3 regions of the Pseudomonas sp. DTU12.1 genome follow, and region 2 is predicted to be linked to each of the others. Evidence: predicted binding sites of a transcription regulator. Region 2 holds the regulator's gene; each other region holds the start of a gene.
The links. Region 2 encodes sigma-54, which starts transcription at its own class of promoters, with help from an activator protein. Its sites were predicted from a motif close to ANTGGCATNNANNTTGCTNT; they were not measured.
Positions count from the first base shown of each region.

Region 1: a site for sigma-54 is predicted at 2,711-2,730, ahead of GDV60_RS19640 (circularly permuted type 2 ATP-grasp protein). Genes of this name have one in related genera too.
Region 3: a site for sigma-54 is predicted at 7,018-7,037, ahead of GDV60_RS19315 (CmpA/NrtA family ABC transporter substrate-binding protein). Genes of this name have one in related genera too.

Region 1 covers NZ_CP045254.1:4,474,023-4,484,394, forward strand. Annotated here, with positions in the region: gene GDV60_RS19630 (transglutaminase family protein) at 1-316, opposite strand, end outside; gene GDV60_RS19635 (alpha-E domain-containing protein) at 313-1,263, opposite strand; gene GDV60_RS19640 (circularly permuted type 2 ATP-grasp protein) at 1,268-2,677, opposite strand; gene GDV60_RS19645 (ribonuclease E inhibitor RraB) at 3,139-3,480, opposite strand; gene GDV60_RS19650 (hypothetical protein) at 3,692-3,928, opposite strand; gene GDV60_RS19655 (START domain-containing protein) at 4,031-4,639, opposite strand; gene GDV60_RS19660 (YkgJ family cysteine cluster protein) at 4,681-4,935, opposite strand; gene GDV60_RS19665 (translation initiation factor 2) at 5,097-5,585, opposite strand; gene GDV60_RS19670 (PLP-dependent aminotransferase family protein) at 5,690-7,129, opposite strand; gene GDV60_RS19675 (OmpA family protein) at 7,435-8,238, opposite strand; gene GDV60_RS19680 (DUF4398 domain-containing protein) at 8,235-8,591, opposite strand; gene GDV60_RS19685 (ABC transporter substrate-binding protein) at 8,601-9,416, opposite strand; gene GDV60_RS19690 (electron transfer flavoprotein subunit alpha/FixB family protein) at 9,497-10,372, opposite strand, start outside.
Region 2 covers NZ_CP045254.1:5,104,817-5,115,188, forward strand. Annotated here, with positions in the region: gene murA (UDP-N-acetylglucosamine 1-carboxyvinyltransferase) at 1-1,132, opposite strand, end outside; gene GDV60_RS22545 (BolA family protein) at 1,156-1,395, opposite strand; gene GDV60_RS22550 (lipid asymmetry maintenance protein MlaB) at 1,510-1,815, opposite strand; gene GDV60_RS22555 (phospholipid-binding protein MlaC) at 1,812-2,465, opposite strand; gene mlaD (outer membrane lipid asymmetry maintenance protein MlaD) at 2,477-2,944, opposite strand; gene mlaE (lipid asymmetry maintenance ABC transporter permease subunit MlaE) at 2,944-3,741, opposite strand; gene GDV60_RS22570 (ATP-binding cassette domain-containing protein) at 3,741-4,550, opposite strand; gene GDV60_RS22575 (KpsF/GutQ family sugar-phosphate isomerase) at 4,838-5,812, shown strand; gene GDV60_RS22580 (HAD family hydrolase) at 5,813-6,337, shown strand; gene lptC (LPS export ABC transporter periplasmic protein LptC) at 6,346-6,918, shown strand; gene lptA (lipopolysaccharide transport periplasmic protein LptA) at 6,905-7,438, shown strand; gene lptB (LPS export ABC transporter ATP-binding protein) at 7,438-8,163, shown strand; gene GDV60_RS22600 (RNA polymerase factor sigma-54) at 8,348-9,841, shown strand; gene hpf (ribosome hibernation-promoting factor, HPF/YfiA family) at 9,917-10,222, shown strand; gene ptsN (PTS IIA-like nitrogen regulatory protein PtsN) at 10,235-10,372, shown strand, end outside.
Region 3 covers NZ_CP045254.1:4,391,873-4,402,244, forward strand. Annotated here, with positions in the region: gene GDV60_RS19280 (GGDEF domain-containing protein) at 1-603, opposite strand, end outside; gene rlmKL (bifunctional 23S rRNA (guanine(2069)-N(7))-methyltransferase RlmK/23S rRNA (guanine(2445)-N(2))-methyltransferase RlmL) at 739-3,009, opposite strand; gene rmf (ribosome modulation factor) at 3,544-3,759, shown strand; gene GDV60_RS19295 (quinone-dependent dihydroorotate dehydrogenase) at 3,888-4,913, opposite strand; gene GDV60_RS19300 (transglycosylase SLT domain-containing protein) at 5,004-5,468, opposite strand; gene GDV60_RS19305 (winged helix-turn-helix domain-containing protein) at 5,465-5,872, opposite strand; gene GDV60_RS19310 (secretin N-terminal domain-containing protein) at 6,041-6,916, opposite strand; gene GDV60_RS19315 (CmpA/NrtA family ABC transporter substrate-binding protein) at 7,162-8,388, shown strand; gene GDV60_RS19320 (ANTAR domain-containing response regulator) at 8,402-8,977, shown strand; gene GDV60_RS19325 (NarK/NasA family nitrate transporter) at 9,415-10,372, shown strand, end outside.

The DNA of each region.
Region 1 (10,372 bases), 630 kb from region 2:
CCGGTTCGGTCAGGCGCGTGGCACGCTGGTAGGGAAATGGCGATTGGCTGTCATGTTCGGCCTCGCGCCACTCGTCAATATCCACCTGGCCGCGAGCACCGATGATGATCGATTCATGGGGCTCATCCATGGTCAGCACATGCAGGATATTGCCGAACGGGTCCAACTGGGCCCGCACCGGACGCGGCAAATCGAGCTGCCAACTGAGTACATGCTGGCGCTCGCTGTCGTGAGGCGTCAGGCGCAAATATTGGATGCTGGCGCGCACCTGGTCTTCGTAGCGGTAGGTGGTTTCGTGGCTGATGGAAAGTCTCATGCCGCCTCCAGGTAGGAATGATGAATGGCGTTACCCAACTGGCGTACCAGTGGGATGAAATCGGTCAGCCAGGCGTGCAGGCCTTCCTCGAGGATTTCGTCAATGGCCGTAAAGCGCAGGCGTGCGTCCATCTCGGCAGCCAGGCGCTGGGCCGGGCGGCCATTGATGCCAGGCAGGCTGGCAAGAATCTGGTCGATTTCTTCACTGCACGCGCGCAAAGAACGCGGCACGTCGGCGCGCAGCAGTAACAGTTCGGCCACCTGGCGAGCACCGGGCGCATCACGGTAGATCTCGGTGTAGGCCTCGAATGACGACAAGGCGCGCAGCAGCGCACTCCATTGGTAATAGGCATGGGCGGTGCCATCAATCACCACTTCGGCCTGGTCCCCGGCCATCTCGTAGCGGGCGTCCAACAGGCGCAGGGTGTTGTCGGCCCTTTCGATAAAGGTGCCAAGACGAATAAAACGAAAGGCGTCATTGCGCATGATGGTGCCGTAGGTCGCGCCGCGAAACAGGTGGGAACGTTCCTTGACCCACTCGCAGAAACGGCTCATGCCATAACGGCTCAGGCCTTCCTGGGCGATGACGCGAATATCCAGCCAGGTGGCGTTGATGTTTTCCCACATGTCCGCGGTAATCCGCCCACGCACGGCATGGGCGCTGGCGCGGGCCGCCCCCAGGCAACTGTAGATACTCGCCGGGTTGGCGGCGTCCAGGGCGAAGAAATGCAGCAGGCGCTCGGCGTGTAACTCGCCGTGACGCTCGCGGTAGTCGTCCAGGGTGCCGGTGATCAGCAGGGGCATGGCCAGTTCGTGCAAGCCATCGCCGCGCCCATCCTGGGGCATCAGTGACAGCGAATAGCTGACATCCAGCATGCGCGCGAGGTTTTCCGCGCGCTCCAGATAGCGTGACATCCAATACAAATCCGAGGCAGTTCTGCTCAACATGGTTTTATTCCTCGACCACCCAGGTGTCTTTGGTGCCACCGCCCTGGGACGAGTTGACCACCAGCGAGCCTTCGCGCAGCGCCACACGGGTCAGCCCCCCCGGCACTACGCGGGTTTCCTTGCCAGACAGGACGAACGGCCGCAGGTCGATATGCCGGGGCGCAATGCCGTTTTCGACAAAGGTCGGGCACGTCGACAGGCACAGGGTCGGTTGGGCGATGTAGGCATGGGGCTTGGCTTTGATCCGCGTACGGAAGGCTTCGATCTCGGCGGCCGTGGCGGCCGGGCCGACCAGCATGCCGTAGCCACCGGAACCTTGGGTTTCCTTGACCACCAACTCCGGCAGATTCGCCAGGACGTGGGAAAGCTCGTCAGGCTTGCGGCATTGGAACGTCGGAACGTTCTTGAGGATCGGCTCTTCATCCAGGTAAAAACGGATCATGTCGGTGACGAAGGGATACACCGACTTGTCATCCGCTACCCCGGTGCCAATGGCATTGGCCAGCACCACGTTGCCCGAACGGTAGGCGGCCAACAGCCCCGGCACGCCGAGCATCGACTCCGGGTTGAAGGCCAGCGGGTCGAGGTAGGCATCGTCGAGGCGACGGTAGATCACGTCCACCGCCTTGGGACCGTCAGTGGTACGCATGAACACGCAGTCGTCACGCACGAACAGATCGGCGCCTTCCACCAGTTCCACGCCCATTTCCCGGGCGAGGAAGGCATGTTCAAAAAACGCGCTGTTGAATCGCCCGGGCGTCAGCACGACCACGCTGGGGTTCTCCAGCGGGCTGGCGCTTTTCAGGGTGTCGAGCAACAGATTGGGGTAATGATCGATCGGGGCGATGCGCTGGGCCGCGAACAGTTCGGGGAACAGGCGCATCATCATCTTGCGGTCTTCGAGCATGTAACTCACACCGCTGGGGGTGCGCAGGTTGTCTTCCAGCACGTAGTAGCTGCCGTCGCCATCCCGTACGAGATCGACACCCGAGACGTGGGAATAGATATCACGGTGCAAATCCAGGCCCTGCATCGCCAGTTGGTATTGCTCGTTGGCCAGCACTTGCTCGGCCGGAATGATCCCGGCCTTGATAATCCGTTGGTCGTGATACAGGTCGGCAAGGAACAGGTTCAATGCCTTGACCCGCTGAATGCAGCCGCGTTCGACCACTCTCCATTCGCTGGCGGGAATGCTGCGCGGGATGGTATCAAAGGGAATCAGGCGCTCGGTGCCCTGCTCATCGCCGTACAGGGTGAAGGTGATACCGGCGCGGTGAAACAGCAAATCGGCTTCACGCCGGCGCTGGGCCAGCAGTTCGGGCGGGGTTTCAGCCAGCCAACGGGCGAACTCGCGATAGTGAGGCCGGACCTGGCCGGCCTCATCGTACATTTCATCGTAATAAGTGCGGATCATGCCGAACTCCTTGTCACCCGGACGCAACGGACTGTCGCAAGGCCCGTGCCAGCGGCATAAACACTTAAGTATCAATCAGTTGGATATAGTCAAAAGCAGCGCCGCACCGTCCTGGTGCAGCAAATGCCCGGGCCTCGCCCCGCACGCTTCATAGAGACGCAGGCATTGCCTATCACCAGCATAGTCAGAGTTGATTTCACTGCCGGGGAATGCCTGCGGATAATCACCCACATTCGCTGAACAGGATTCGTCCTACAGCATCTCCACAGCACCGTCGGTAATTTGCCTGTGCAAATACTGATCGGTTCCCCTTCTCACCGATCTTCCCTTTTGGCCACCCTGCTCCGGTGGCCTTTTTTTGTGCCGGTTTTTTCATATTTAGTTCCCGGCACTTTGCACCGCCACAAACAAAATCGGCCGACCCAAGGGTCAGCCGATACGCTGCGTTATTGATCATGTGTCTACATGGGTAACCCACGAACCTCGTGCTTGACGCCCCACCCTTCGATAATCCCGCCCAAGGGCTCGACTACCGCCTCAAAGTCCTGCTCGAAATCACCGATACCGTCATAGGTGGCGAACATGACCTTGCTCAATTCCAGGAACCAGGCACCGTCATCCCGTGCGCTGACCTGGGCATTGATGGACTCCCCACGAAACCGACCCGCAGCCCGGCGCGCACGTTCCTCATCCGGGAAAATGGCGTAGAACTCGATGGGGTGGAAACGCGAGAAGTCAAAGCCGCCCTCTTTCATGCGGCGTAACACGTGGGTGCTGATGTCTTCTTGATAGGCTGTGCTCATGAAACGTCCTCCTCAACCGATGGATAGACTTTCCGTGCTTCCCAGGGCCTGCGCGTGAACGGCGCAGGTGGACGGCAATGACATCACCGCAGGAAAACAAGCATGTAGCTGACAAGACCAGACCTTAGCGATTCATTCGCTGATCTCTCTTGCAGAGTAGCGCGAAGCTATCAGCTCCACCAGCAGCGCTTTAACGACGTACAGGGAATGTTCAGGGGGCGGGAGAAATGTCGAGGATCTGGATACTGTTCTGGTCCTTCAGGCTTTTGACCGTCGGCTCGGCGATCCGGCCGTCCAGATCGTTGAGGTCCAGTTGAGCGGGGATGGGCAGCAATTTGGCGCGAATCATCTGTGCGGCGTCTTCGAGGCTGGGCTTCTGCGCGCAGCTGAACAGCTCTACGGACTGCACACCGTGATCATCAACGAAGGTAACTTGCCAGTTTTGCATCAGTGCCTCCTCGATAAAGCCCATGGATGGGCTCACATCTATCTGGACCTTGAGGGCGCGATGATCGTTCCACTCAAGGCTGGAGGCACTGCTCGGCTGCGCTTAAGGCTTCTCGGCGCGTTCCTTGAGGGCTTTCAAGGTATTGAAGGGCGCGTCAACCACGAACTTGTTGGCCAACCAGGACGGCACGCTGCCACCAGGCTCGGTGTGGACCTGGTAGGTCACTTCAGTCTGGTCGGCGCCTTTAGGCACCAGTTTCCAGAAGCCCTCGACCTGGGCCACACGCACATAGCCTTTCTCTTCCGGCAGATAGGTGGGCACTTCCAGCAACTTGCGGGTCACGCTGCCGTCGGCGGCCTGGGTCGTGGTGATTTCCAGGATCGAGTCACGATCGGTGACTGGGAACGGGGCTTTGAATTGGGTGTAGGTCCAGCTCTTGTCGCCTTCCTTCTTGAGCAGCTTCTGCGACTTGCATTCGTGAATCCACTTACAGGCACCGACTACATCGTCCTGCAGGGCCTTGATCTTGGCCAATGGCGCCTTGATCACAGTAACGCCGCGATAAGCCTTGTATTTGGACCCGGCCACTTCACTCAAGGCAACCTTGATACCTTCCTCGTCCTTGGCAACCTGCCATTCTTCTGCCTGTGCGGCAGCCGCAAACAACACTGTAAAACCGCACAACACAGCCATTCGTTTCAGCGAACCCATTGTTGTATTCCTTATTGTTGAAGTTCTGACATTAAAGCCCACTACGCCGCCGTCATCTGCTCCCACCAGCCGATCAACCTGATCGCTTCTTCCTGGCTAGTACCACAGACCTCAAGATCCGCCGCGAAGGCACCGCACACCGCGGGCCGTTCAGGCAGGCCAAACAATTGGCACAGCTGTTCGACCGACAGATGCAGGCAGCGTTCGCCCGCGGGTTTGCCATTGGGCATACCGGGCAACGGCGAACTGATGGAAGGGGCTATACAGCAGGCGCCACAGCCTTCACGGCATTTCATGACCAGCAGGTCCTCGACGACAAAGTGTTGATGGCCGGGCTAGAGTACGCCCTAAAACATCCGTTTTAAAATGGTCTAACAGGGGTTTTTCGCAGAAAACAAAAGTGACTGACCAGTCTGCGACAGAAGGTCAGGGGATCAGGTCACTTTGGCAGGCAAGATTAATTCTTGAACTCAAAATCCAGGGCCGCGCCTTCTACATCGCGTCGCTCTTCATTGCGCATTTGCAGTTGCATTTCGTTGCTCAGCAAGCGCCCGTTGATCTGGAATGCGCTGTTATCCACCGGTTTCTCATCGAACATGGGCGGTAACAAAGGGACGTTCTTGGGTTGCGGCATGGTGCCGAGGGGTTGCAAATGCCGCACCATTTCCTGGGGTAGGCTGAGGTCCAAACGCGCTGGTGGCAGTTGGGTCTGCGCTACTTCACGCGCCGACTTGGACTTGCTCGCGATGGGTGCGCGCTTCTTCACCTTCGCCGCTTTTTTGGCCGCGGCGGTTTGTTTTGCCTGGACCGTTTTTTTAGCCGGCGTCGGCTTTTGTTCGGCGGCTGCCAGCACCACTGGCGCACTGGCAGGCGCTGCCAGTACAGACGTGGTGTTGCACAGGCTCGCCAGACAGATCAACAGCGCGGCAGGAAAAATAGAGGTCATATCGCCAACAGCATTAACGGCAGAAGGCCATATGCTCGCTTGTTGAGCGCGGCATGACAAGCGCGGTGATTAGCCAGCTACCGTTCATGCCCCGTTTTGGCGCTTCAAAAACCACCCGCTGCCTCTTGGCATAACTGGTTGGCCAGCATGCCCAGGGTCATCAGGGCGCGCTCCGCCTCGCGATTCCACGGCGTGCCGCAATTGAGCCGAATACAGTGGTTGAACTGTTCGGTATTGCTGAAGATCAGCCCCGGCGCAATGCTGATGCCCTGCTGCAAGGCGCGCACGTGTAGCTCCTGGGTATTGACCCTGCCCGGCAGGCTGACCCACAGGATAAAGCCGCCCGTCGGCCGGCTCATCTGCGTGCCTTCCGGGAAATACTGCTGCACCGCCAACTGGAAGGCACTGAGATTCTTGCGGTACTCCTGGCGAATGTAACGCAGGTGGCGGTCGTAACCGCCGTTCTCCAGGTACGCCGCCACCCCCATCTGCGTGACGCTGCACGCCGAATGCGTGCTGAACATCTGCAGGCGCTGGATCTCCTGCTGGTATTTGCCGGCAATCATCCAGCCGATACGCACGCCCGGGGACAGGGTCTTGGAGAAACTGGAGCAGTAGATCACCCGATCCAGGCGGTCATAGGCCTTGAGGGCTTTGGTGCGGCCCAGTTCGAACATCAACTCGCCGTAGATATCGTCTTCGACGATCTGGATATCGAAGTCAGAGGCCAGGCGCAGCAGTTGTTTCTGCCGCTCTTCGGGCATGGTACCGCCCAGGGGATTACTCAGGCGGGTGGTCAACACCAGGGCCTTGATCGACCACTGGTTGGCCGCCAACTGCAGGGCTTCCAGGCTCATGCCGGTGGCCGGGTCGCTGGGAATCTCGATGACTTTGAGGCCAAGCAGGTCGGCCAGTTGCAGCAGCCCGTAGTAGGTCGGTGATTCAGCGGCGATCAGGTCACCGGGGCGGGTCAGCACCCGCAAGGACATCTGCAATGCATCGACACACCCGTGGGTGATCACCACTTCGGACGGATCGACCACCACCCCGGCATCGCGCATACGGATAGCGACCTGGCGCCGCAGCGGCTCGAAACCCGGGCTGAACATATAGCTGAACGCCCGTGGGCTCTGGAAGCGCGTGACCTTCGCCAGTTGCTGGTGCAGCGCCCGCACCGGCAAGTAATCGACACTGGGCACGGCGGCACCCAACGGGAACACCCCTTCGCGACGTGATTCCACCAGGACCTGCTGGATGATACTGCTGCGAGTGACCAGGCCGGGGCGCTCGACCCGGGCGATATCCGGCGTCGGGGCGGTCAGGGCCGGCGTCTGGTGCACGTAATACCCGGACTGCGGCCGCGCACGGATCAACCCCTGGTCTTCAAGGTTGGCGTAGGCCTGTAACACTGTGGCATGACTGACATTGAGCTGGGAGCTCATCTTGCGCACCGATGGCACGCGCTCACCCGGTTGATAGACACCGCGCCGGATATCCTCAGCCAACTGCTGGGCGATACGTTGGTAAAGCAAGAGATTGGTCATGACGCAGCACTCGATTTCACGGGTATTTTATTTTTGTGTGAAACATACCGGCACAGTTTAGAAGTGTACGGGGACAGTTGCCACAATAGTCGACGACGAGCGGCAGTGATAGAAAAAACTGTATGGGTTGAGAACTGAATTGCGGGCATGAAAAACCCGATCAAGGATCGGGTTCTATAGCGGGCGCGCCACATACCCTGTAGGCGCTGGCTTGCCTGCGATGCTGGCGATGCGAGTGTTCAGATGGACCGCGCCGATGCTATCGCAGGCAAGCCAGCTCCCACATCCACCGCACGCGCCCTGGCTCAGCGCGCAGCGCCGAGTTGGCCCTTGTCATCGGAGAAGACGATTTCCACACGCCGGTTCTGCGCACGACCTCGCTCGGAGGCATTCGCTTCCACCGGGTACTGATCGCCATAGCCTTCCACCTGGATGCGTTTTTCATCAATCCCCAGGTCGACCAGTACGTCCGCCACGGCCTGTGCACGGTCACGGGACAGTTTGAGGTTTTCCTGCTCGCCGCCGGTACTGTCGGTATAGCCCTCGATCCGCACCACCCGCTTGGGGTTCAGTTGCAGGAATTGCACGATCTTCAGCACTGTACGGTTGGCGGAGTTTTTCAGCTCCGCCTGGCCGGTGTCGAACAGTACGTCGCCCAAGGTCATTACCAGGCCACGATCGGTCTGGGTGGTGGTCAGGCTGGCGATCTGCTCCTCCAGCCACTTGCCCTGCTGCTGCACGCTCAACAACTTGGCCTCGCGCAGCGCCAGTTGCAGGCGTTGACGTTCCAGCTCGAGCTTGGCCGCACGTTCTGCGTTGAGCACCAGCTCGGTGTGCTCCCGGGCGATGGCGCTGTAGCGCTGGCTCAGGTAGGCGTAATGCACGACGTCGCCACCGCTGCCCCAGTAGCTGGACAGACGGTCGGCGCGGGCCAGGGACTCACCGGCGCGGATCACGTCCTTGGGCGCAATGCGCAATACATTGGAGTCTTCCTTGACCTTCTGGAAATCACTGCCCGCCTGCTGCAACACGGTGTCGCTATTGGGATGGCTGGCACAGCCTGCCAGCACCAAACTGCTCAATAGCAGCCCATATGTCAGGCGGTTCATTGGGCATCTCCCAGTTGCTTGCGCAGGCGGGTGATACGGGTGTTGAGGACATTCAACTGTTCCTGACTCTTTTGCGTCAGCACCCGCGCCTCGGCCAGGCGGGCGTCGAGTTCGGCCTGTTCAGCCTGCATGCGGGCGTCCTTGTAGGATTCGTCAGCCATGTCGGCCTTGGCCTGGGCCAGCTTCGTCTCGGCGAGTTTCAACTCAGGCACGTCGTCAGCGACGGCCCCCACGGCGGCGGCTTGCTCCAGGGCTTGCTGGGTCAGGCGCATTTGCTCATTCGGCGCAGGATCTGCGGCACAGCCCGCCAGCGTTACTACGGCGAGGGCGGCGAAAAGAGGTCGAATAGTCACTAAAAATCCCTACTTTGTTGGGGTACCGACGGGTTGCTGCAACTGCGTCTTCCAGCGTTCGATATTGCGCTGCAACGCGGCTTCCGTCAGACCGGACGCGGCCAATTCTGTCATCTTTTTGGCGAGCTGTCCGCGCAACCACGGATCATTGCAGGCCGAGTTGTGGGAAATCGCCAGGAACAACCCCGGCTGATCAATCGGCAGTTCACGGGCCAGCAGGTCTTTGCTCATGCCCAAGGTCTGGGCCATGGCCATGCCGGAGTATCGTCCGGCCAGCACGTAGTCCACTTCACCAAGCAGCAGCTTCTGCAAGGCCGGGGTCACGGTTGGCAGGCGTTCCAGGGTCAGGTGTTCACTGGCAAAGGCTTCAAATTCCGGGGACAGGCGCGCCCGCTCCGAGACCGCGCCCTTGTGGCCATGCAGGTCTGCTGCACTGCTATAGACCAGGGGCGAGTCGATGCGGGTCCACACCCGATAATCGGCCTGTATCAGTGCCGGATGGATGTAGTCCAGGGTCTCCAGTTCGCTGACACTCAACGGCGCATCGACCAGCATGTCCATGCGCCCGCTGCGTACTTCCTCAAGGGCCAGGGAGCGCTTGCCGCCATACAGCAGGTCGATTTTCAGCCCCAATTCCTTGGCCACTTGTTGCAACACATCAGCATTGGCGCCGATCAGGTGGGTGGGGTCTTGCGGATCACGCCACAGATAGGGCGGTGCATCCGGGCTGCCGGTCACCACCAGGCGCTCGCATTTGCCGGCTGCGATAGACAAGGTCGGCAGCAGTGACAGGCCCAGCAGTACAGTCCAGCGACGCAGTTCCATGGCGTGGTTCCCGATCAAAAGTGGCATGCAAAAAAAAGCCCGGTCATAAGACCGGGCTCTTTATAAGTGAAGCGGCTGGTTTAGACCAGCTTCTCCAACTCAGGTACGGCTTCGAACAAGTCCGCCACCAGGCCGTAATCAGCCACCTGGAAGATCGGTGCTTCTTCGTCCTTGTTGATCGCAACGATCACTTTGGAATCCTTCATACCGGCCAAATGCTGGATCGCGCCGGAGATGCCGACGGCGATGTAAAGCTGTGGCGCCACGATCTTGCCGGTCTGGCCGACCTGCATATCGTTGGGTACGAAGCCTGCGTCGACCGCCGCGCGCGAAGCGCCGACTGCCGCGCCCAGCTTGTCGGCCAGGGCGTACAGGTGCTTGAAGTTGTCACCGTTCTGCATGCCACGCCCGCCGGAAACGACGATCTTGGCAGCGGTCAGCTCAGGACGGTCCGACTTGGCCAGTTCTTCGCCAACAAAGCTGGAAGTGCCAGCATCGTGGGCAGCAGCAACTGCTTCAACGGCAGCCGAACCACCTTCGGCGGCAACCGGGTCGAAACCGGTGGCACGCACGGTGATGACTTTGACGCCAGCCGTCGATTGCACTGTGGCAATGGCGTTACCGGCGTAGATCGGGCGCTTGAAAGTGTCGGCGCTTTCGACCGAAACGATCTCGGAGATCTGGTCAACGTCCAGCTGCGCAGCAACCCGTGGCAGGATGTTTTTGCCGTTGGAGGTGGCGGCAGCCAGAATGTGGCTGTAGCCAGCGCCAAGCTCTGCAACCAGAGGGGCAACGTTTTCCGGCAGTTGGTGCGCGTAGGCAGCGTTATCAGCCAGCAGTACTTTGCTCACGCCAGCGACTTTTGCTGCGGCTTCAGCCACGGCGCCAGCGCCTTGACCAGCGACCAGTACGTGGATGTCGCCACCGATTTTGGCGGCAGCAGCAACGGTGTTCAG
Region 2 (10,372 bases):
TGGCCGAAGCCCGCAGGTCGGTGGCCATTACTGGCGCGCCCTTGAGCTGCTCGATACCGGTAACGATGGCAGTGTTGCCTTCGACCTGGATCTTGGCGCCCATGCGGTGCAATTCATACACGTGCATGAAGCGGTTTTCGAAAATGGTCTCGATCACCGCACCGGTGCCTTCGGCAATCGCGTTCAAGGAGATGAACTGCGCCTGCATGTCGGTCGGGAAGGCCGGGTACGGAGCGGTACGCACGTTGACGGCTTTAGGCCGCTTGCCGTGCATGTTCAGCTCGATCCAGTCTTCGCCGGTGGTGATTTCGGCACCCGCTTCGCGCAGCTTTTCCAGGACCGCTTCAAGGATGGTCGGATCGGTGTCCTTGACCTTGACGCGACCACCGGTGACGGCAGCAGCAACCAGGTAGGTACCGGTCTCGATACGGTCCGGCATCACTTTGTAGGTCGCCGAGTGCAGGCGCTTCACACCGTCGATGGTGATGGTGTCGGTGCCGGCGCCGGTGATGTTGGCACCCATGGCGATCAGGAAGTTGGCCAGGTCGACCACTTCCGGCTCACGCGCGGCGTTCTGCAGGACACTACGGCCATTGGCCAGGGCCGCAGCCATCATGATGTTCTCGGTACCGGTCACGCTGACGGTATCAAAGAAGAAGTTGGCGCCACGCAGGCCGCCTTCCGGCGCCTTGGCCTTGATGTAGCCGCCTTCGACGTCGATGGTCGCGCCCATGGCCTCAAGGCCACGGATGTGCAGGTCGACCGGACGCGAGCCAATGGCGCAACCGCCAGGCAGTGCCACTTCGGCTTCGCCGAAACGGGCAACCATCGGGCCCAGTACCAGGATCGAGGCACGCATGGTTTTCACCAATTCGTACGGTGCGATCAGGGTCTTGATGGTGCGCGGGTCAATTTCGACCGACAGCTTCTCGTCGATCACCGGCTCAATGCCCATGCGACCGAACAGCTCGATCATGGTGGTGATGTCGTGCAGGTGTGGCAGGTTGGCTACGGTAACCGGGCCATCGCACAGCAAGGTAGCGGCCAGGATCGGCAAGGCCGAGTTTTTAGCCCCGGAGATACGGATTTCGCCATCAAGACGGGCACCGCCGGTAATAATCAATTTATCCATAAGAATCTCGACGCCTTGGGGGCTCAGGTGCGCTCGGCCCAGGCCGCGCGGCTGAAAAATTTCATAGTGACCGCATGGATGCTGCCATCGGTGATCCACGGGTTCAAATGGGCATAGATCTGCTGCTGACGCTTGACCGGGCTCAATGCCGCCAGTTCATCGCTAATCACGTTCAGCTGGAAATTGCAGCCTTCGCCTTCAACTGCAACCTCAGTATTCGGCAGCTTTCCTTCAAGGAAGCTTTTAACTTCTAGGGCCTGCATGCTCAACCTCTATCGGCGCCCAGTGCGCGCGGGTCGCACATCATACAAAAAAGCCCCGCGCCTGCGAACCCCGCATAGCAGGACTCTGACGGGGGGCTTCTTCAATAATGTGTATTAAGGATGCGCCAACAGCTCGGTCAAACCGCTAACCTGGGCAATTTCACGCATATCCTCGGGTAATGCGCGAATACTGACAGGTTTATTGACCGCTGCGGCGTCACGTAGGAAACACAGGAGCAATGACAAGCCAACACTGCTGGACTTCACCACCGCCGAGCAATCGATAACCAATGCCTGCGCGGTGCTGGCATTGATCAACGCCTGGCCCTGCTTGCGCAGGGCCGGCCCGGTGCTGTAGTCGAGCACGCCGCTGAGGAGCAGCTCGCCGGCCTGGCCTTGACGAACAGCCGACTCGGTCATGGGGCCTGCTTCTCTGCGGCTTCTTCGGTCACTTCCTTGGCCTTGGCCACTTCGCCAGCCCAACCATTGATGGTCTTGTCCAGGTCGTTGCCATTGCGCTGCATGGCATCGGCGAACTGGTCACGGAACAGCTTGCCAATGTTGATGCCATTGATGATCACGTTGCGCACTTTCCACTCACCGTTGATTTTCTCAAGGGTGTAGGAAACCGGATAGATCGAGCCATTGTTGCCCTTGACCTGCATATCCACGCTGGTGCGGTCACCGGACTCATCCTTGGCCGGGGAAACGACGATACCCTGGTTGTTGTATTCCAGCAGGGCGTTGCCGTAGAACTGCATCAGGCTGCGCTTGAAGTTTTCCTGGAAGCGCTGCATCTGCTCAGGCGTAGCCTTGCGCGAGTACTTGACGGTCATGATGCTGCGGGAGATGCCATCAGCGTCGACCACTGGCCCCACAATCCCGTTGAGGGCATCGTAGAACGCGCTTGGGCTCTGCTTGTACTGTTCCTTGTTTGCCGCAAGGTCAGCCAGCAACTCCTTGGTGGTTCTATCAATAATGTCGTGCGCCGACGGCGCCGCCACGGCGTTAGCCATCAATGGCAAGGCTGCCAACAGCACCAACAGGCCACGTCGCAAGGTAGAGATCATGAACAAACTCCTCATTTGGCGTCTTTACTAACCGTATTAAGCAGGAATTTACCGATCAGGTCCTCCAATACCAGCGACGACTGTGTGTCATGAATGGTCGAACCATCCTTGAGCAAGGCTTCTTCCCCGCCCACGCTGATACCGATGTACTTTTCGCCCAGCAGACCCGCCGTGAGGATAGACGCCGTGGAGTCAGTCGGCAGGTTATCTACCTTCTTGTCCAGTTGCAGGGTCACTCGGCCGGTGAAGCTGTCGCGGTCCAGATCGATTGCCGTGACCTTGCCGATGGTCACACCGGCCATGGTCACTTTAGCTCTGACCGTCAAACCGGCGATATTGTCGAAGTAGGCGTAAAGTTTATAGGTATCGGCGGCCGGGCTGGCCGACAAGCCGCTGACTCGCAGGGCGAGCAACAGTAAAGCCAGGATGCCAGCCAGCAAGAAAAGGCCGACACCGATTTCCACAGTGCGGTTTTGCATCAGAAATCTCCAAACATCAAGGCGGTCAAAATGAAGTCAAGGCCCAGTACCGCCAGCGAGGCGTACACAACGGTCTTGGTGGTGGCTCGACTGATCCCTTCTGAAGTGGGCTCACAGTCATAGCCTTGGAATACGGCGATCCAAGTCACGACAAAGGCGAAGACGATGCTCTTGATAATGCCATTGAGCACGTCACCGCTGAAGGTCACGCTGTTTTGCATATTGGCCCAGTAGGAGCCGTCGTAGACTCCCAGCCAATCCACCGCCACCCAGGAACCGCCCCAGATCCCGACCACGCTGAAAATCATCGCCAGCAGTGGCAAGGAGATGAAGCCGGCCCACAGGCGCGGGGCAACAATGTACTTGAGCGGGTCCACGCCGATCATTTCCAGGCTGGACAGCTGCTCGGTGGCCTTCATATTACCGATCTCGGCGGTCAAGGCAGAACCGGCGCGCCCGGCAAACAGCAATGCCGTGACTACCGGCCCCAGTTCACGCAGTAGCGTCAGCGCAACCATCTGCCCCACCGCCTGCTCTGAACCGTAGCTGGACAGGATATTGAACCCCTGCAACGCCAGTACCATGCCGATGAACACCCCGGAGACCACGATGATCACCAGGGACATCACGCCAACCGAATGCAACTGCTTGAGCAGCAAGCCAAAACCGCCGCCGATGCCGCCGCGGCCAAGCAAGGCGTGAAACAGGAAAATCGTCGAACGCCCGAGCACTTCGACGATGTCGATGCCCGAGCGACCGAAAAGGCGAACCTTCTCGATTAAAGATGTCTTGCGCATCAGCGCTTCCCCAGAAGATCTGAGCGGTAGTCCGCTGCCGGAAAATGAAAAGGCACCGGGCCATCAGGATCGCCGGTCATGAATTGGCGGATGCGCGGGTTATCAGCATTCATCAGCTCTTCAGGCGTGCCCTGCCCCAATACCTGGCCATCGCCGACGACATAGAGATAGTCGGCGATGCTCGCGGTTTCGGCCAGGTCATGGGAAACCACGATGCTGGTGATGCCCAGCGCATCGTTGAGCAGGCGGATCAGGCGCACCAGTACGCCCATGGCGATAGGGTCCTGACCGACAAACGGCTCGTCATACATCAGGATCTGCGGGTCGAGAGCAATCGCCCGTGCCAGGGCTACACGTCGTTTCATACCGCCGGAAAGCTCGTCAGGCATCAAGTCGATGGCACCGCGAAGCCCCACGGCCTGCAGTTTCAACAGCACGATGTCACGAATCATTTCTTCGGACAGCTGGGTATGCACCCGCAGCGGGAACGCGACGTTTTCGAAAACATCAAGATCGGTGAACAGAGCACCGCTCTGGAACAGCACCCCCATGTGCTTGCGCGCATCGAACAGGTCGCTGCGCGACAGGGTCGGCAGGTTCTGGCCATTGACCCAGACTTCGCCGGCAGTGGGACGCAGCTGCATGCCCATCAGGCGCAGCAGGGTCGTCTTGCCGCAACCGGACGGCCCCATGATGCCCGTCACCTTGCCGCGGGGAATGCGAATATCGACATTATTGAAGATGCTGCGCGTACCGCGCTTGAAGGAAAGGCCCTTCAGCTCGACCGCGTAGGCGTTATCGGCACTCATCTAAACTCCTTGGGATGCAGCTTCTCACTCAGACACCACGTTTGGGACAACTGCTTGCGACAGTTAGACACATGTGAGCTGCGCGGACCGAACTGGCGGCGAACTATATCACTGCTGACATAAAGCGCCCAAGGCCGCAGCAGCGCTTGTTCAGAAACATGACAGGTAAACGCGTATTTGAGAGTGTTCTCACATCCGAGGCGAACAAACCCTGACGAACTTGCGTGAGGGAATTGTTCATTACCGCTATAATCGCCGACTTTTCGTCAGGCTATACGATTTCAGACATGAGCCAATCCAGCGACCTTATTCAATCCGCACAACGCACCATCCGCCTCGAGCTTGAAGCCGTAGAAGGCTTGCTGGCCCATATCGACGCAGATTTCGTACGCGCCTGCGAGATGATCCTGGCCAGCAAAGGCCGGGTTGTCGTGGTCGGCATGGGCAAGTCTGGCCATGTCGGCAACAAGATTGCCGCCACCCTGGCCAGCACCGGCACCACGGCGTTTTTCGTGCACCCGGCCGAAGCCAGCCATGGCGACATGGGCATGATTACCCGTGATGACGTGATTGTGGCCCTGTCCAACTCCGGCACCACCAACGAAATCGTGACCCTGCTGCCGCTGATCAAACGCCTGGGCATCAAGCTGATCAGCATGACCGGCAACCCGGACTCGACGCTGGCCAAGGCCGCCGAAGTGAACCTGAATGTGCATGTGGCGCACGAGGCCTGCCCGCTCAACCTGGCACCGACCTCGTCCACCACCGCCGCCCTGGTCATGGGCGACGCGCTGGCCGTGGCCCTGCTGGAAGCCCGCGGCTTTACCGCCGAAGACTTCGCTTTTTCCCACCCAGGTGGCGCCCTTGGCCGTCGCCTGTTGCTGAAAGTGGAAAATGTGATGCATGCCGGGGACGAACTGCCCCAGGTACAGCGCGGCACCCTGCTTAAGGACGCGCTGATGGAAATGACCCGCAAGGGCCTGGGCATGACCGTGATTCTGGAGGCCGACGGCCGCCTGGCCGGGGTTTTCACCGACGGCGACCTGCGCCGCACCCTGGATCGCGCCATTGATATCCATACCGCGACCATCGATCAGGTCATGACCCCTCATGGCAAGACCGCCCGCGCCGAAATGCTCGCCGCCGAAGCCCTGAAGATCATGGAAGACCACAAAGTCGGCGCCCTGGTGGTGGTCGACGATGCCGATCATCCGATTGGCGCCCTGAATATGCACGATTTGCTGCGCGCAGGAGTGATGTAAATGAACACCGACCTGTTGCAACGGGGCAAGGCCATCAAGCTGGCGATTTTCGACGTCGATGGCGTACTGACTGACGGCCGCCTGTACTTCCTCGAAGATGGCAGCGAATTCAAGACGTTCAATACGCTGGACGGCCAGGGCATCAAGATGCTGATGGCCTCTGGCGTGCAGACTGCGATTATCAGTGGTCGCAAGACCCCGGTCGTGGAACGCCGCGCACAAAACCTGGGGATTCCTTACCTCTACCAGGGCCGCGAGGATAAACTGGTGGTTCTGGATGAGCTTCTTGGCAAACTCAACCTAAGCTATGAGCAAGTCGCCTATCTGGGCGATGACTTGCCTGACCTGCCGGTGATCCGGCGCGTGGGCCTGGGCATGGCCGTGGCCAATGCCGCATCGTTTGTTCGCGAACACGCCCACGGCATTACCCAGGCCCGTGGCGGCGAAGGTGCCGCCCGCGAGTTCTGCGAGCTGATCCTGCGCGCCCAGGGCAGCCTTGAAGCGGCCCACGCCGCCTACCTATAGAGCCTTCTATGCTGAGCAAAAAGATTCGCAACTTCCTGATATTCGGAGCCATTGCCGCACTGTTCCTCGCGGTGGGCTACTGGAATATCAGCCCGGAGCGCTTCCTCGATCAGCCTGTCGTGCAGGCCGACCAGGGCGCCATCGACTATTACGCCACCAACGCCTACAGCGTGCAGTTCCTGCCTGACGGCAAGGTGCAGTACGAAATGACGTCGGACAAGGTCGAACACTTGAAGGCTTCAGAGGTCACATTGCTGACCAATCCGGACCTGAATCTGTATCGCGGCACCGAATTCCCGTGGCACGTCACCAGCAAGCGTGGCGAGGTCAACCCGGACGGTACCGAAGTGGAACTGATCGATTCGGTGCGCGTTGCGCGTACTGACGCCCAGAACCGCGACACCATCATTACCAGCAGTCGCATGACCGTATTCCCACAGAAGCAATATGCGCAGACCGAGCAAGACGTTAGAATCGACGGCGCTGGCGGTGTATCGACTGGCAAGGGAATGAAAGCGTATTTGAAAGAAAGCAGGATACACCTGCTATCGAACGTAAGAGGACAGTATGAGGCTCGTTAAAACCCTCCCTATTTTGCTCGGTCTGGGCGCAGCACTGGGAAGCGTGAGCGCCTGGGCTCTGCCGAACGATAGCCAGCAACCGATCCATATTCAGGCTGACGATGCGCAACTGGATGACAAGCAAGGTATCGCGACCTACAAGGGCGACGTAATCATCACTCAAGGTTCGATGAAGATTACCGGCAATACCGTCACCCTGACCCGCACCCCGGCCGGCGACATCGACGTCGTGACCTCGGTGGGCAACCTTGCCTATTTCGAACAGAAGCAAAACGCCGCCGATCCAGGCCCGATCAAAGGCTACGGCGTAACCATCCAGTACCACGCGCCGCAGAACCGAATCGTACTGACTGACCGCGCCAAAGTGATCAGCAGCGACGGCAACTCGACCGAAGGCGAGAAAATCGTCTACGACACCGTCAAGCAGATCGCCACTGCTGGCCGCGCCAATGGCACCAAGGTCACCGCGCCACGTCCGCGCATTGACATGGTTATCCAGCCGAAGAAGAAGGCCCAGTAATGGCAACCCTGAAAGCCCAGCATCTGGCCAAGGCCTATAAAAGCCGTCAGGTCGTGCGCGACGTCAGCCTGTCGATCGACAGCGGCCAGATCGTCGGCCTGCTTGGCCCCAACGGTGCCGGCAAGACCACCTGTTTCTACATGATTGTCGGCCTGGTCCAGGCAGACCAGGGCCGTGTATTGATCGATGACCTGGACGTGAGCCACCAGCCAATGCACGGTCGTGCACGGGCCGGTATCGGCTATCTCCCCCAGGAGGCGTCGATCTTCCGCAAACTGTCAGTGTCCGACAACATCATGGCGATCCTTGAGACCCGCAAGGAACTGGATCGCGATGGGCGCCGCCAGGAGCTGGAAAGCCTGCTGCAGGAGTTCCACATCAACCACATTCGCGACAACCTCGGCATGAGCCTGTCCGGCGGCGAACGTCGTCGCGTGGAAATCGCCCGCGCCCTGGCCACTGCACCGAAGTTCATCCTGCTGGACGAACCCTTCGCCGGTGTCGACCCGATTTCGGTAGGCGACATCAAGCAGATCATCCATCACCTCAAGGCCAAGGGGATCGGCGTGCTGATCACCGACCACAACGTGCGTGAGACCCTGGATATCTGTGAAACCGCCTACATCGTAAACGACGGCCAACTGATTGCCGAAGGCGACTCCGCCACCATCCTGGCCAACGAACTGGTCAAGGAAGTGTATCTGGGGCACGAGTTCCGCCTGTAACCACTGTGATGTCAGGACATTCGCCATCGGGCGCGGGAGTCAATAAAAACCTCATTATTTTTATTGTTACCGCGCTCTAGGCAAAGCCCCCGATATCAGGCATATAATTTGCTTATGTTTGGCGCTCACGCGCCCTGTCGTGGATGGCGCATTGCGCCGGCGAATAAGGTGTTAAGCCCCTGCCATGAAACCATCGCTAGTCCTGAGAATGGGCCAGCAGCTGACGATGACACCGCAGCTGCAACAGGCCATCCGCCTGCTCCAATTGTCGACCCTGGACCTGCAACAGGAAATCCAGGAGGCCCTGGAGTCCAACCCGATGCTCGAACGCCAGGAAGAAGGCGACGACTTCGATAATGCCGACCCACTGGCCGACAACATAGAGCAAAAACCCAATCCCGACGTCCAGGAACCGTCCTACCAGGAAGCCGCCCCCACGGTGGATAACCTGGAAGAAGGCGAATGGAACGAACGCATTCCCAATGAACTGCCCGTGGACACGGCCTGGGAAGATGTCTACCAGACCAGCGCCAGCAGCCTGCCCAGCAACGACGATGACGAGTGGGACTTCACCACCCGCACCTCCGTTGGCGAGAGCCTGCAGAGCCATCTGCTGTGGCAACTGAACCTTGCCCCGATGTCCGACACCGATCGCCTGATCGCCGTGACCCTGATCGATTGCATCAATAATCAGGGCTACCTGGACGAGACCCTTGAGGAAATCCTCGAGGCCTTCGACCCGGAACTGGACATCGAGCTGGACGAAATCGAAGCGGTGCTGCACCGCATCCAGCAGTTCGAGCCTGCCGGCATTGGCGCGCGCAATCTCAGCGAGTGCCTGTTGCTGCAACTGCGCCAGCTACCCGCCAAGACCCCGTGGCTGACCGAGGCCCAACGCCTGGTCACCGACTACATCGACCTGCTGGGCAGCCGCGACTACAGCCAGTTGATGCGCCGCATGAAGCTCAAGGAAGATGACCTGCGCCAGATCATCGAGCTGGTACAGAGCCTCAACCCGCGCCCCGGCTCGCAGATCGAGTCCAGCGAAGCCGAATATGTCGTGCCTGACGTGATCGTGCGCAAGGACAACGAGCGCTGGCTGGTGGAACTGAACCAGGAATCGGTGCCACGCCTGCGGGTCAACCCGCAATACGCCGGGTTCGTGCGCCGGGCCGATACCAGTGCCGACAACACCTTCATGCGCAACCAGTTGCAGGAAGCGCGCTGGTTCATCAAGAGCCTGCAAAGCCGCAACGAGACCCTGATGAAGGTAGCCACCCAGATCGTCGAGCATCAGCGCGGCTTCCTGGAGTACGGCGACGAGGCGATGAAGCCGTTGGTACTGCATGATATTGCCGAAGCCGTTGGCATGCATGAGTCGACCATTTCCCGGGTAACCACCCAGAAATTCATGCATACCCCACGGGGTATATATGAGCTGAAATACTTTTTCTCCAGCCACGTCAGCACCTCCGAAGGCGGCGAATGCTCGTCCACGGCGATCCGCGCGATCATCAAAAAACTGGTTGCCGCGGAAAATCAGAAAAAGCCGTTGAGTGACAGCAAGATCGCTGGTTTACTGGAGGCACAAGGCATTCAGGTCGCCCGTCGAACCGTCGCCAAGTACCGCGAGTCCCTTGGGATCGCGCCTTCCAGCGAGCGTAAGCGGTTGATGTGACGGGCGGGCCACAGCGTTCCAGTGGCGGGTATTCCTACCCGCCGCTTTATGCACTGGCAACGAAGGAGAAGCTGTATGCAAGTCAACATCAGTGGACACCAACTGGAAGTGACCGAACCGCTGCGCGCCTACATCAGCGAGAAACTCAAACGAATTGAGGGGCATTTCGACAAGATCACCAATGTGCAAGTCATCATGTCTGTCGAAAAGCTGAAGCAGAAAATCGAAGCCACCTTGCGTATACCCGGCGGGGAAGTAGTCGCCAATGCAGAGCATGCAGATATGTATGCCGCTATTGACGACCTGACCGACAAGCTGGATCGCCAAATCAAAAAGCATAAGGAAAAGCAGCAGAGCCTTCTTCAAGGCACAGGCCGCTAACACTCCCCACCCATGATTCGACTTGAAACCATCCTGACCCCCGGCCGTTCCCTCGTGAACGCGCCGGGCGGCAGTAAAAAGAAAGCCCTCGAACAGATTGCCAACCTGATCAGCCGCGAAGTGCCTGAACTGGTGATGCAAGACGTGTAC
Region 3 (10,372 bases), 710 kb from region 2:
CAGCAACATGGGTTGGGACACGGCGATGCTCCCGGACCGGTACGCCCGCTCGACGGTTGAGCGGCGCAGTGGTTGGGCCAGCAAGTCAAACCCCAGGGGCGAGCCGATCAGGCTTTGGGTCTGGCTATACAACACCGGCACATATTCGTCGCGCTCGCCTGCCGGCAGCAGGGTCCCGTTGTCGTTCAGTTCGCGAATGGAGAAAGGCGCGCCACGCTGGAGTGACACTTGTTGTTCGAAAGCCTGGCGCTGATCGCGAAATATCCGTGGCGCCCAGGCATAGGCCCGCGCGCGCATGAGCAACGGCTGGGCGAACCCATCGAACTCTTCGCGGGAAACTGTATTGGAATTGACGAAAAAACGCCGCAGGCTGCCCAGACGCTGTTCCTGGTCTTCAAAACGCTCTTCCAGGCGGCTATAGCGTTCGTTGACCAACAACTGAAAACGCTGGCGGACTTCCTGCTGATGCAAATCGGCCGTGGCCAGCGCCAGCACGACGGTGAGCACCACACCCACCAGCAATACTACCGACGCTACCAGCCAAGCCGACGCCTGTTCGCTGATAAATCCCAGTATTTTCGGGCGGACGTCTTGCAACGGCATAGGCAAAACTCGAAACACCAGCGTGCAGGGGCGCCACTTTGGCTAAGAGATTAGTTATAGCCATCGAGCCCACTTTTGACCAGCGTAAAAAAGCCGCGAACCCGGAAAAATCCGGGCCCGCGGCTTCAAGGTCGATCAGCGTGCGGTGATTTTCCAGGCCCGGTGGATTTTCGGGTTACGGGCAAAATCCGGATCGATGGTTTTATCGCTGATTTCCTCGACGGCATAGCGCTCGCCCAGGTTGTCCTCCAACTGGAACTTGCGGAAGTTGTTGGAGAAATACAGCACCCCGCCCGGTGCCAGACGGGCCATGGCCAGGTCGAGCAACTGCACGTGGTCGCGCTGGACGTCGAACACGCCTTCCATGCGCTTGGAGTTGGAGAAGGTCGGCGGGTCGATGAAGATCATGTCGAATTCATCACGGCTGGCTTCGAGCCAGGCCATCACATCACCCTGCTCCAGGCGGTTCTTGTCGGAAAAACCATTGAGGGACAGGTTGCGGCGCGCCCAGTCCAGGTAGGTTTTCGACAAGTCGACACTGGTGGTGCTGCGCGCACCGCCCTTGGCCGCATGCACACTGGCCGTGGCGGTGTAGCAATACAGGTTGAGGAAGCGTTTGCCGGCCGCTTCTTTCTGGATGCGCATGCGCATCGGGCGATGGTCGAGGAACAGCCCGGTATCCAGGTAGTCGGTCAGGTTGACCAACAGCTTCACCCCGCCTTCGCTGACTTCAGTGAACTTGCCCTGGGCGCTCTGGCGCTCGTACTGCTTGGTACCGCTCTGGCGCTCGCGGCGCTTGACCACTACGCGGCTCTTGTCGATGTTCAGCGCCTGGGGAATCGCAGCCAGGGCATCGAACATGCGTGCCGAAGCCTTTTCCGGATCGATGGACTTGGGCGCCACGTATTCCTGGACGTGCACCCAGTCGTGGTACAGGTCGATAGCCATGGAGTATTCCGGCATATCGGCGTCGTACACGCGGTAGCAATCGACACCCTCGCGCTTGGCCCACTTGCCCAGCAACTTGAGGTTCTTTTGCAGGCGGTTGGCAAACATCTGCCCGCCTTCGCTCAAGCGCGCCTGCTCGACCACCGGAGCCGGTGCCGGCGCGGGTTTGATCGGGTTACCGTTCTTGTTGTACTGGCGCTCTTGCGGCTCGGTCGGGGCCTGATCGTAAGCGGCTTGCTCACGTTCGGCCTGGCGCTGTTCCGGGGTACGGCGCTCGCCGGTCACGAACTGGTCCGGGTTGACCTTGATCAGCAGCAGCTTGCACGGCAACGCGCCGTTCCAGAACGAATACTGCTTGTGGCTGCGGATCCCCATGCGCTTGCCCAGGTCAGGTGCGCCAGTGAATACCGCCGCTTCCCAGCCCATGCACGCCTGGCGCAGACGCTCACCGAGGTTCTGGTAGAGATACAACAGGCTGGCTTCGTCACCCAGGCGCTCGCCGTACGGCGGGTTGCAGATGACCAGGCCTTTCTGGTTCTGGTCCGGGCGCGGCTCGAAGGTACCGACTTCGCCCTGGTAGATCTTGATCCAGTGGCTCAGGCCGGCACGCTCGATGTTGTTGCGCGCGGGCTGGATCAAGCGCGGGTCAGCTTCGTAGCCACGGATCCACAGCGGCGGTTTGTTCATGCCGATGGCCGCACGTTCGCTGGCCTCGGTGTGGAGTTTTTTCCACAGCGCCGGCACGTGGCCGAGCCAGGCGGTGAAGCCCCACTGCTCGCGATTGAGGTTGGGCGCCATGTCCGCAGCAATCATCGCACCTTCTACCAGGAAGGTACCGACGCCGCACATCGGGTCCGTCAGCGCGCCGTTTTCTGCGGCAATGCGCGGCCAACCGGCACGAATCAGAATCGCCGCCGCGAGGTTTTCCTTCAACGGTGCGGCGCCCTGCTGCAGGCGGTAACCGCGCTGGTGCAGGCTATGGCCGGACAGGTCGAGGGAGAGGATCGCTTCGCCACGGTCCAGGCGCAGGTGAATGCGCAGGTCGGGGTTGATCTTGTCGATGGACGGGCGTTCGCCGGTCGGGGTGCGCAGTTTGTCGACAATCGCATCCTTGACCTTCAGCGCGCCGAAGTGGGTGTTGTCGATGCCCGAGCCATGGCCGCTGAATTCCACCGCGAGGGTGCCATCGGGGACCATATGGTCTTGCCATTCGATATCCAGTACGCCGTGGTACAGGTCTTCGGCGTCCTTCATCGGGAAGCGCTTGAGCACCAGCAACACACGGTTGGCCAGGCGCGACCAGAGGCACAGGCGGTAGGCGGTTTCCATGTCGGCCATGCCGCGCACGGCCGAGGTGTGCTCGCGGGCGTCTTCAAGGCCAAGCCCGACGGCTTCCTCGATCAGCAGGCCTTCGAGGCCCTTGGGGCAAGTGAGGAAGAGTTCGTAACGGTCCGACATGGGCATTCCAGGCTTTTCAGCAATAAGTGAACGGGCGACGCATCGCGCGTTCGATTTTCAATCAAGCGCTTTTCTTGAAGAGCGCTCGCGTGGCACGAATGTGTGCCGTTCCACCCCGGCGTCCAGGCTTTGTGGGCCTTGATTGCCGGGGCAGAGAGATAATTTTTGCAACAAAAGGAAATATTCCGACCCTTCGTCGAATAATAACCGACTGCAGGCGGCGGGTATTCTCACTAAAGGATTAAACCCATCCTCTATACAGGGCACATCATAGCTGGCTTTGGCCAAAAAAAGGGGCGAAAAGCCATCCCAGCTTATGGCTATAGCATCGTTATCGTTACGTGCTTATGACAAAACGATCATTGAATCCATGTGACCTATTGGTTAGAACTCAACACAGGTTAGCGCCGCAACGACGCTGACACATTGGCTCGCCACGCCGGCAGCGAGCCGCACCAACGGCAGAAAAACTCTGCCCGGCCTCGGATGAGGTCGAAGGATATCAAGACAGTCAACAAGTGAGGGAAACACCCTATGAGAAGACTTAAGCGTGATCCGTTGGAAAGAGCATTTTTACGCGGATATCAGTATGGCGTTCATGGCAAATCCCGTGAGCTTTGCCCATTTACTCTACCGTCGGTACGCCAGGCCTGGATTAACGGGTGGCGCGAAGGACGCGGCGACAACTGGGACGGTATGACCGGCACTGCGGGGATCCACAGACTCAACGAACTTCACGCCGTCGGCTAATCAGGGCACTTAATTCCGACAACCACCTTGAAGAATGTAACGACTTAACCACGCACGCCCCATCCGGGCGGCGGGCTTCGGCCCAGGGGCTCCTTCGAGGAGCCCTTTTTTATGGCCGGACGTTCGCATCAGGGTTTTGGCAAGGCCGCGATGGCGTCCACCGACTGGCGAATCAACGCCGGCCCCTTGTAGATAAACCCGGAGTACAACTGCACCAGGCTGGCGCCCGCGGCGATTTTCTCGGCGGCGTGCTTGCCCTCGGTGATCCCGCCCACGGCGATGATCGGCAAACGCCCGGCCAACTCGGCAGCCAGCACCTTGACGATATGGGTGCTCTGGTCACGCACCGGTGCACCGGAAAGCCCACCGGCCTCGTCACCGTAGGCCAGGCCTTCAACGCCAGCACGGCTGAGGGTGGTGTTGGTGGCAATCACCGCGTCCATCCCCGAATCCACCAGGGCCTGGGCTACCAGCACGGTTTCTTCGTCGCTCATGTCCGGCGCGATCTTGATCGCCAACGGCACACGCTTGCCATGGCGTACCGCCAAGTCTTCCTGGCGCTGGCGCAGGGCCTCGAGCAGCTGCTTGAGGGAGTCGCCAAACTGCAGGCTGCGCAGGCCCGGGGTATTGGGCGAGCTGACGTTGACGGTCACATAGCTGGCATGGGCGTAAACCTTGTCCAGGCAGGTCAGGTAGTCATCCACCGCACGTTCCACCGGGGTATCGAAGTTCTTGCCGATATTGATCCCCAGGATGCCCTTGTACTTGGCGGCCTGCACCCGCGACAGCAAATGGTCAACACCCAGGTTGTTGAAGCCCATGCGATTGATGATCGCCTCCGCTTCCGGCAGGCGGAAAATGCGCGGCTTGGGATTACCCGGCTGTGGGCGCGGTGTGACCGTTCCGATCTCGACAAAACCGAACCCCAGTTGCGCAAAGCCGTCGATGGCCGCGCCGTTCTTGTCCAGGCCAGCGGCCAGGCCAACCGGGTTGGGGAAGTCGAGCCCCATCACCGAGACCGGCATTTTCGCCGGCGCCTTGCACACCAGGCCATTGAGCCCCAGGCGGCCGCCCGCACCGATCAGGTCCAGGGACAGATCGTGGGAAGTTTCCGGGGAAAGTTTGAACAACAGCTGGCGGGCCAGGGTATACATGGGCGGGCTTGACTCGGATGGCGGCGAAAGGTGGCGGCGATTATAGCCGGGGTGGCGGGTGCGCGCGAGGCATGGCACACCGCCGGTCGATCATCCCTTGCCAGCGGCCATCAACTCTTCGTAGCGCGCCCATATCTTGCGCGCATAGCGCAGGCGTAACTCATCACGCTCGGGCCCGGCCCCAGGCCCGGCGTTATAGGCGCCCACGGCGGTCCAGTTGTAGCCAAACTGCTTGATAAAGGCGGCGAGGATCGATGCCCCCACCTCCACCGACAGGCAAGGCTCATCCAACAACCGCTGCTCGGTGATCCCCTGTTTAAGCAGGCGCGGCAGATGAATGCTGTTGATTTGCATCAGGCCAATATCGCGAGTGCCATTGTTGTTGCTGTGGTTCATGGCTTCGGCGCGGTAGCCGGACTCTACTGCGGCAATCGCCTGCAACAGCTCTGGCTCGATATCGTACTGGCGGGCGGCCTCGGCCCAACAATACGCCTGGGCCTGACCGACTCCACCCAGGCTCAATAACATCAGTCCCAGCCGGCAAGCACGCCTCATACCCGCTCACCACACCATCCACAGGCCGGGCACGCAGCGGTGTGTGCCCCCACCGCCTGCACCAGCCCAGGGCGCGCGACCACCCGCACCCGGCCATTGAAGCGATAACCGCGGCCATACACCGTTGCGATCAACCCACGATCGCCCTCCAGTTGCTTGCGCAATGAGTAGATGCAGCGGGTCAGGGATTCTTCGGCAACGTCGATATCCGGCCAGACATGCTCCAGCAGGCAATCCTTGGTGACCAGCACCCCAGGCGTGGTCAACAACAGGCGCAACACGTGACTCTCTTTGGGCGGTAGCTGAATGTCGCGACCTTCGGTGGTCAGCCTGCCATCCTCCTGCAACGTCCATTGACCAAAGGCGAGGGACGCCGCCATCAAGCCCTCAACTGCAACAACCATTCAAACCTCTGTACCTGTCTGCGGGCATTCACGGCGCCTGAGGATTGCGTCACGCACCGTCTGGGAAAGGCGCGACTATAGAAACCCGTCATCAATTTCACGTTAGGAAAAAGCCCGATGCGTCGAAGTTTTGCAGGAGTTTTGCGTAGGAACTTTCGAAGCCTGGCGCTACTGCTCACCGACCCGGGCAAACGCGCGCCGTACACGTTCGTACTGATCGGCGCTCAGGGATGTCGAAGCGCCCTGCCCCTGGGCAAAAGAACGCGGGGGCACATCCAGTTCCGCCACCCGCTCCCTGATCATCCTTAGTTGCTGCTCACTGCCACTGATCAACAGGCTGTTGACCTGCGGATAAGCAATCACCGTGATGCCGGTGCGCGCCTTGCCACCCAGTTCGGCGAGCTGCTTCTCGAGGAGCGTGGCGAGACCAGGTACGGTGATGGTCTGCGCGCCCCTGTCGTACTGGCGGTCTGCTACATCGGCGTTGAGCACCTGGATGACCCCGACTCTTTGCATGTCCTCGCGCCGCGCCGGGCGCGGGCGGTCCATCAACTGGGCCAGGCGCATGACGTGATCGACATAGTTGGCGGGCCCCGACACGTAAAACAGACGGGGGCCGGCCTTGCGCAGGGGGTAGCGCGCCTCGTCGAGCCCCGAACGCCCCATGACGTCGCGCAGGCGGTCGACCGTCATGTGTCGCAGGGCTACCCCGGAACTCTTGGCCTCGCCAGCGTCGTAGAGATGCAGCACCTGGCCGTCGCTGTACCAGATCAATTCATGCTGCAACGCCACGGCCTCGAGGACGGCTTGCGCGTTGGCAAAATCAAACTGCCCGCTGATACGTTTGCCCGCCGCCAACTTGCTGACCACGATGGGCTGGCCGAGGGGCACCGCAAGCCGACCGAAGAAGCCTTGCAGGCTTTCGTCCCACGCCAGATAGGACTCGCCCATCGCCGGCAAGGCATTGAGCATCAGCAGAGCGGCCAGCAGCCAGCGCTGCAAAAGGCCCTGGACGGTCGCTGTGGTAAATCGAGCAAGGAGCACGCTGGGTTTCCTGGACGGTGTTGCCTGAAGGGGCGCCATAGTGAAAGGCCCCCACGGCGCAATCTTGATGAAAGCCTGACGGCCTACCCCATGCCACACGCCGTGGCATGTGCCTTGCTTTACCTTGCCCAGGGCAGCCCGCGCCAATGACGGAACGGGCTCAAGGACAAAGGCGTCGTTACCGCAGGTGGCTTGTAAGACACCCTACGGAGCGACGCCTTTTTTCACACAGAAGGTAGGTATTGATGAGTGATCAGGTCGGCTACAGCCAGGCAACCAATCCCCTGGCCTGGGTCAACGGCAGCGATGCCCCGGAAAAGAGCAGCCTCGACCTGGGCTTCATGGCCTTGAGCGATTGCGCCTCGCTGGTGGTCGCGGCGACGCAGGGGTTTGCCCAACCCTATGGCCTGACCTTGAACCTCAAGCGCCAAGCGTCGTGGGCCGGGCTGCGGGACAAGCTGGTCAGCGGCGAACTGGACGCCGCCCACAGCCTGTATGGCCTGATCTATGCGGTCCACCTGGGCATCGGCGGCGTCGCTGCAACCGACATGGCGGTGCTGATGGGCCTGAACCAGAATGGCCAAGGCATCAACCTGTCCCAGGGCCTGCAACAACAAGGTGTGACCAGTCCTGAGGCACTGGAGCGCAAGGTGCACCAAAGTCGGACAAAACTCACCTTCGCCCAGACGTTTCCTACCGGTACCCATGCCATGTGGTTGTATTACTGGCTGGCCAGCCAGGGCATTCACCCGCTGCGGGATGTCGAGAGTGTGGTGGTCCCGCCGCCGCAAATGGTCGCGCACCTGCAAGCCGGACGGATCGACGGCCTGTGCGTCGGCGAACCCTGGTGTGCCAGCGCAGTGCAGCAGAACCAGGGCTTCACCCTTGCCACCAGCCAGGCGATCTGGCCGGACCACCCGGAAAAAGTCCTGGGCTGCACCCAGGCGTTTGTCGAGCAATACCCCAACACCGCACGCGTGCTGGTAATGGCGGTTCTGGAAGCCAGCCGTTTTATCGATGACAGCCTCGAGAACCGGCGCTCCACCGCGCAACTGCTCAGCGCCAGGGATTACCTCGACGCGCCACTCGACTGCATCGAACCGCGGCTGCTGGGCATCTATGACGACGGCCTGGGTCACCACTGGCAAGACGTACACGCGCTGCGCTTTCATGGCGGGGGCGAGGTCAACCTGCCGTACCTGTCCGATGGCATGTGGTTCATGACCCAATTCCGCCGCTGGGGCCTGTTGCGTGAAGACCCCGATTACCACGCCGTTGCCCGTCAGGTGCAGCAACTGGATCTGTATCGCCAAGCCGCAAGCGCCGTGGGCGTGGCGACCAAGGCCGAAGAAATGCGCAGCAGCCAGTTGATCGACGGCAAGGTCTGGGATGGCTCGGACCCGGCCGGCTACGCCCGCAGTTTCCGCCTGCACGCCCTGGCCGACGATGTCGTCCGCCACGCCTTGCGCTGACGGGAGGCCACCCATGTTGCGAATCCTGCTGATCAATGACACCCCGCGCAAAGTCGGGCGCCTCAAGAGCGCGCTGACCGAGGCCGGTTTTGAAGTGATCGATGAATCGGGCCTGACCATCGACCTGCCGGCGCGCGTCGAAACGGTGCGCCCGGATGTGATTCTGATCGATACCGAATCACCCGGCCGCGATGTGATGGAGCAGGTGGTGCTGGTCAGCCGCGACCAGCCCCGGCCCATCGTGATGTTTACCGACGAACATGACCCCGGCGTGATGCGCCAGGCAATCAAGTCCGGGGTCAGTGCTTATATCGTCGAAGGCATCCAGGCCCAGCGCCTGCAACCGATCCTCGATGTCGCCATGGCGCGCTTCGAGAGCGACCAGGCCTTGCGCGCGCAACTCATAGCCCGCGACCAGCAACTGGCAGAACGCAAGCGCATCGAGCTGGCCAAGGGCCTACTGATGAAAATGAAAGACTGCAACGAGGAACAGGCCTACACCCTGATGCGCCGCCAGGCCATGAGCCGCCAGCAAAAGCTGATCCAGGTAGCGGAGCAGATTATTGCCATGAGTGAGTTGTTGGGCTGAGATAGCGGCACCGACACACCTTTCAGACACTGACGCCCCCCTGTGGCGAGCGGGCTTGCCCGCGCTGGGCTGCGAAGCAGCCCCAACAAGATCACAATGTTTTATCAGATAGTCCGAGGTGACTGATTTTGGGGCTGCTGCGCAGCCCAGCGCGGGGCAAGCCCGCTCGCCACGACAGCCGTGTCTGCCTGGTTTTATGCGCTGCGGCAAAATTGCGTAGAGACCGATGCCGCGATGGCGGTCTCACGATTGGCGCAAGACTTGCTATGTAAACATCACAGGTAGCCAACGGCGGTTGCCCCTCCACGACAAAGACGTCGCACATCCGGTTTGCATACGCGAACCCGGTGGCGGCGTTTTTTCGTTTTGGTGGGGCGGCCTTCGCGGGTCGTTCCATCACCAGGCCTTCTACAAGACCCCCAATCGTGAGGTGCGTGATGAAATCAAGCTTCTGGAAATCCGGGCACACCCCGACCTTGTTTGCCGCGTTCTTGTATTTCGACCTGAGTTTCATGGTCTGGTACCTATTGGGCCCGCTGGCGGTGCAGATCGCTGCCGACCTGCAACTGACCACTCAGCAACGCGGGCTGATGGTCGCCACGCCGATCCTGGCGGGGGCGATCCTGCGCTTTTTGATGGGCATGCTGGCGGACAAATTGTCGCCCAAGACCGCCGGGCTGATTGGTCAGGTGATCGTGATTGTGGCGCTGTTCTTCGCCTGGAAACTGGGGATCCACAGTTATGAACAGGCGCTGCTCCTGGGGCTTTTCCTCGGTATGGCCGGGGCCTCGTTTGCCGTTGCCCTGCCGCTGGCGTCCCAGTGGTACCCCGCCGAACACCAGGGCAAGGCCATGGGCATCGCCGGCGCCGGCAACTCCGGCACCGTGTTTGCCGCGCTGCTGGCGCCGTTGATTGCCGCCGCATTTGGCTGGAGCAATGTGTTCGGCTTTGCCCTGATCCCGTTGATCCTGACCCTGATCGTCTTTGCCTGGCTGGCGCGCAACGCCCCCGAACGGCCAAAAGCCAAATCCATGGCCGACTATTTCAAGGCCTTGGGCGATCGCGACAGTTGGTGGTTCATGTTCTTCTACAGCGTGACCTTCGGTGGCTTTATCGGCCTGGCCAGCGCCCTGCCCGGCTACTTCAACGATCAATATGGCTTGAGCCCGGTCACCGCCGGCTACTACACCGCCGCCTGCGTATTCGGCGGTAGCCTGATGCGCCCTCTGGGCGGCGCCCTGGCCGACCGTTTCGGCGGGATCCGCACACTACTGGGCATGTACGCCGTGGCAGCCGTCTGTATCGCCGCCGTGGGTTTCAACCTGCCCAGTTCCTACGCGGCACTGGCCCTGTTCGTCTGCACCATGCTGGGCTTGGGCGCCGGTAACGGTGCGG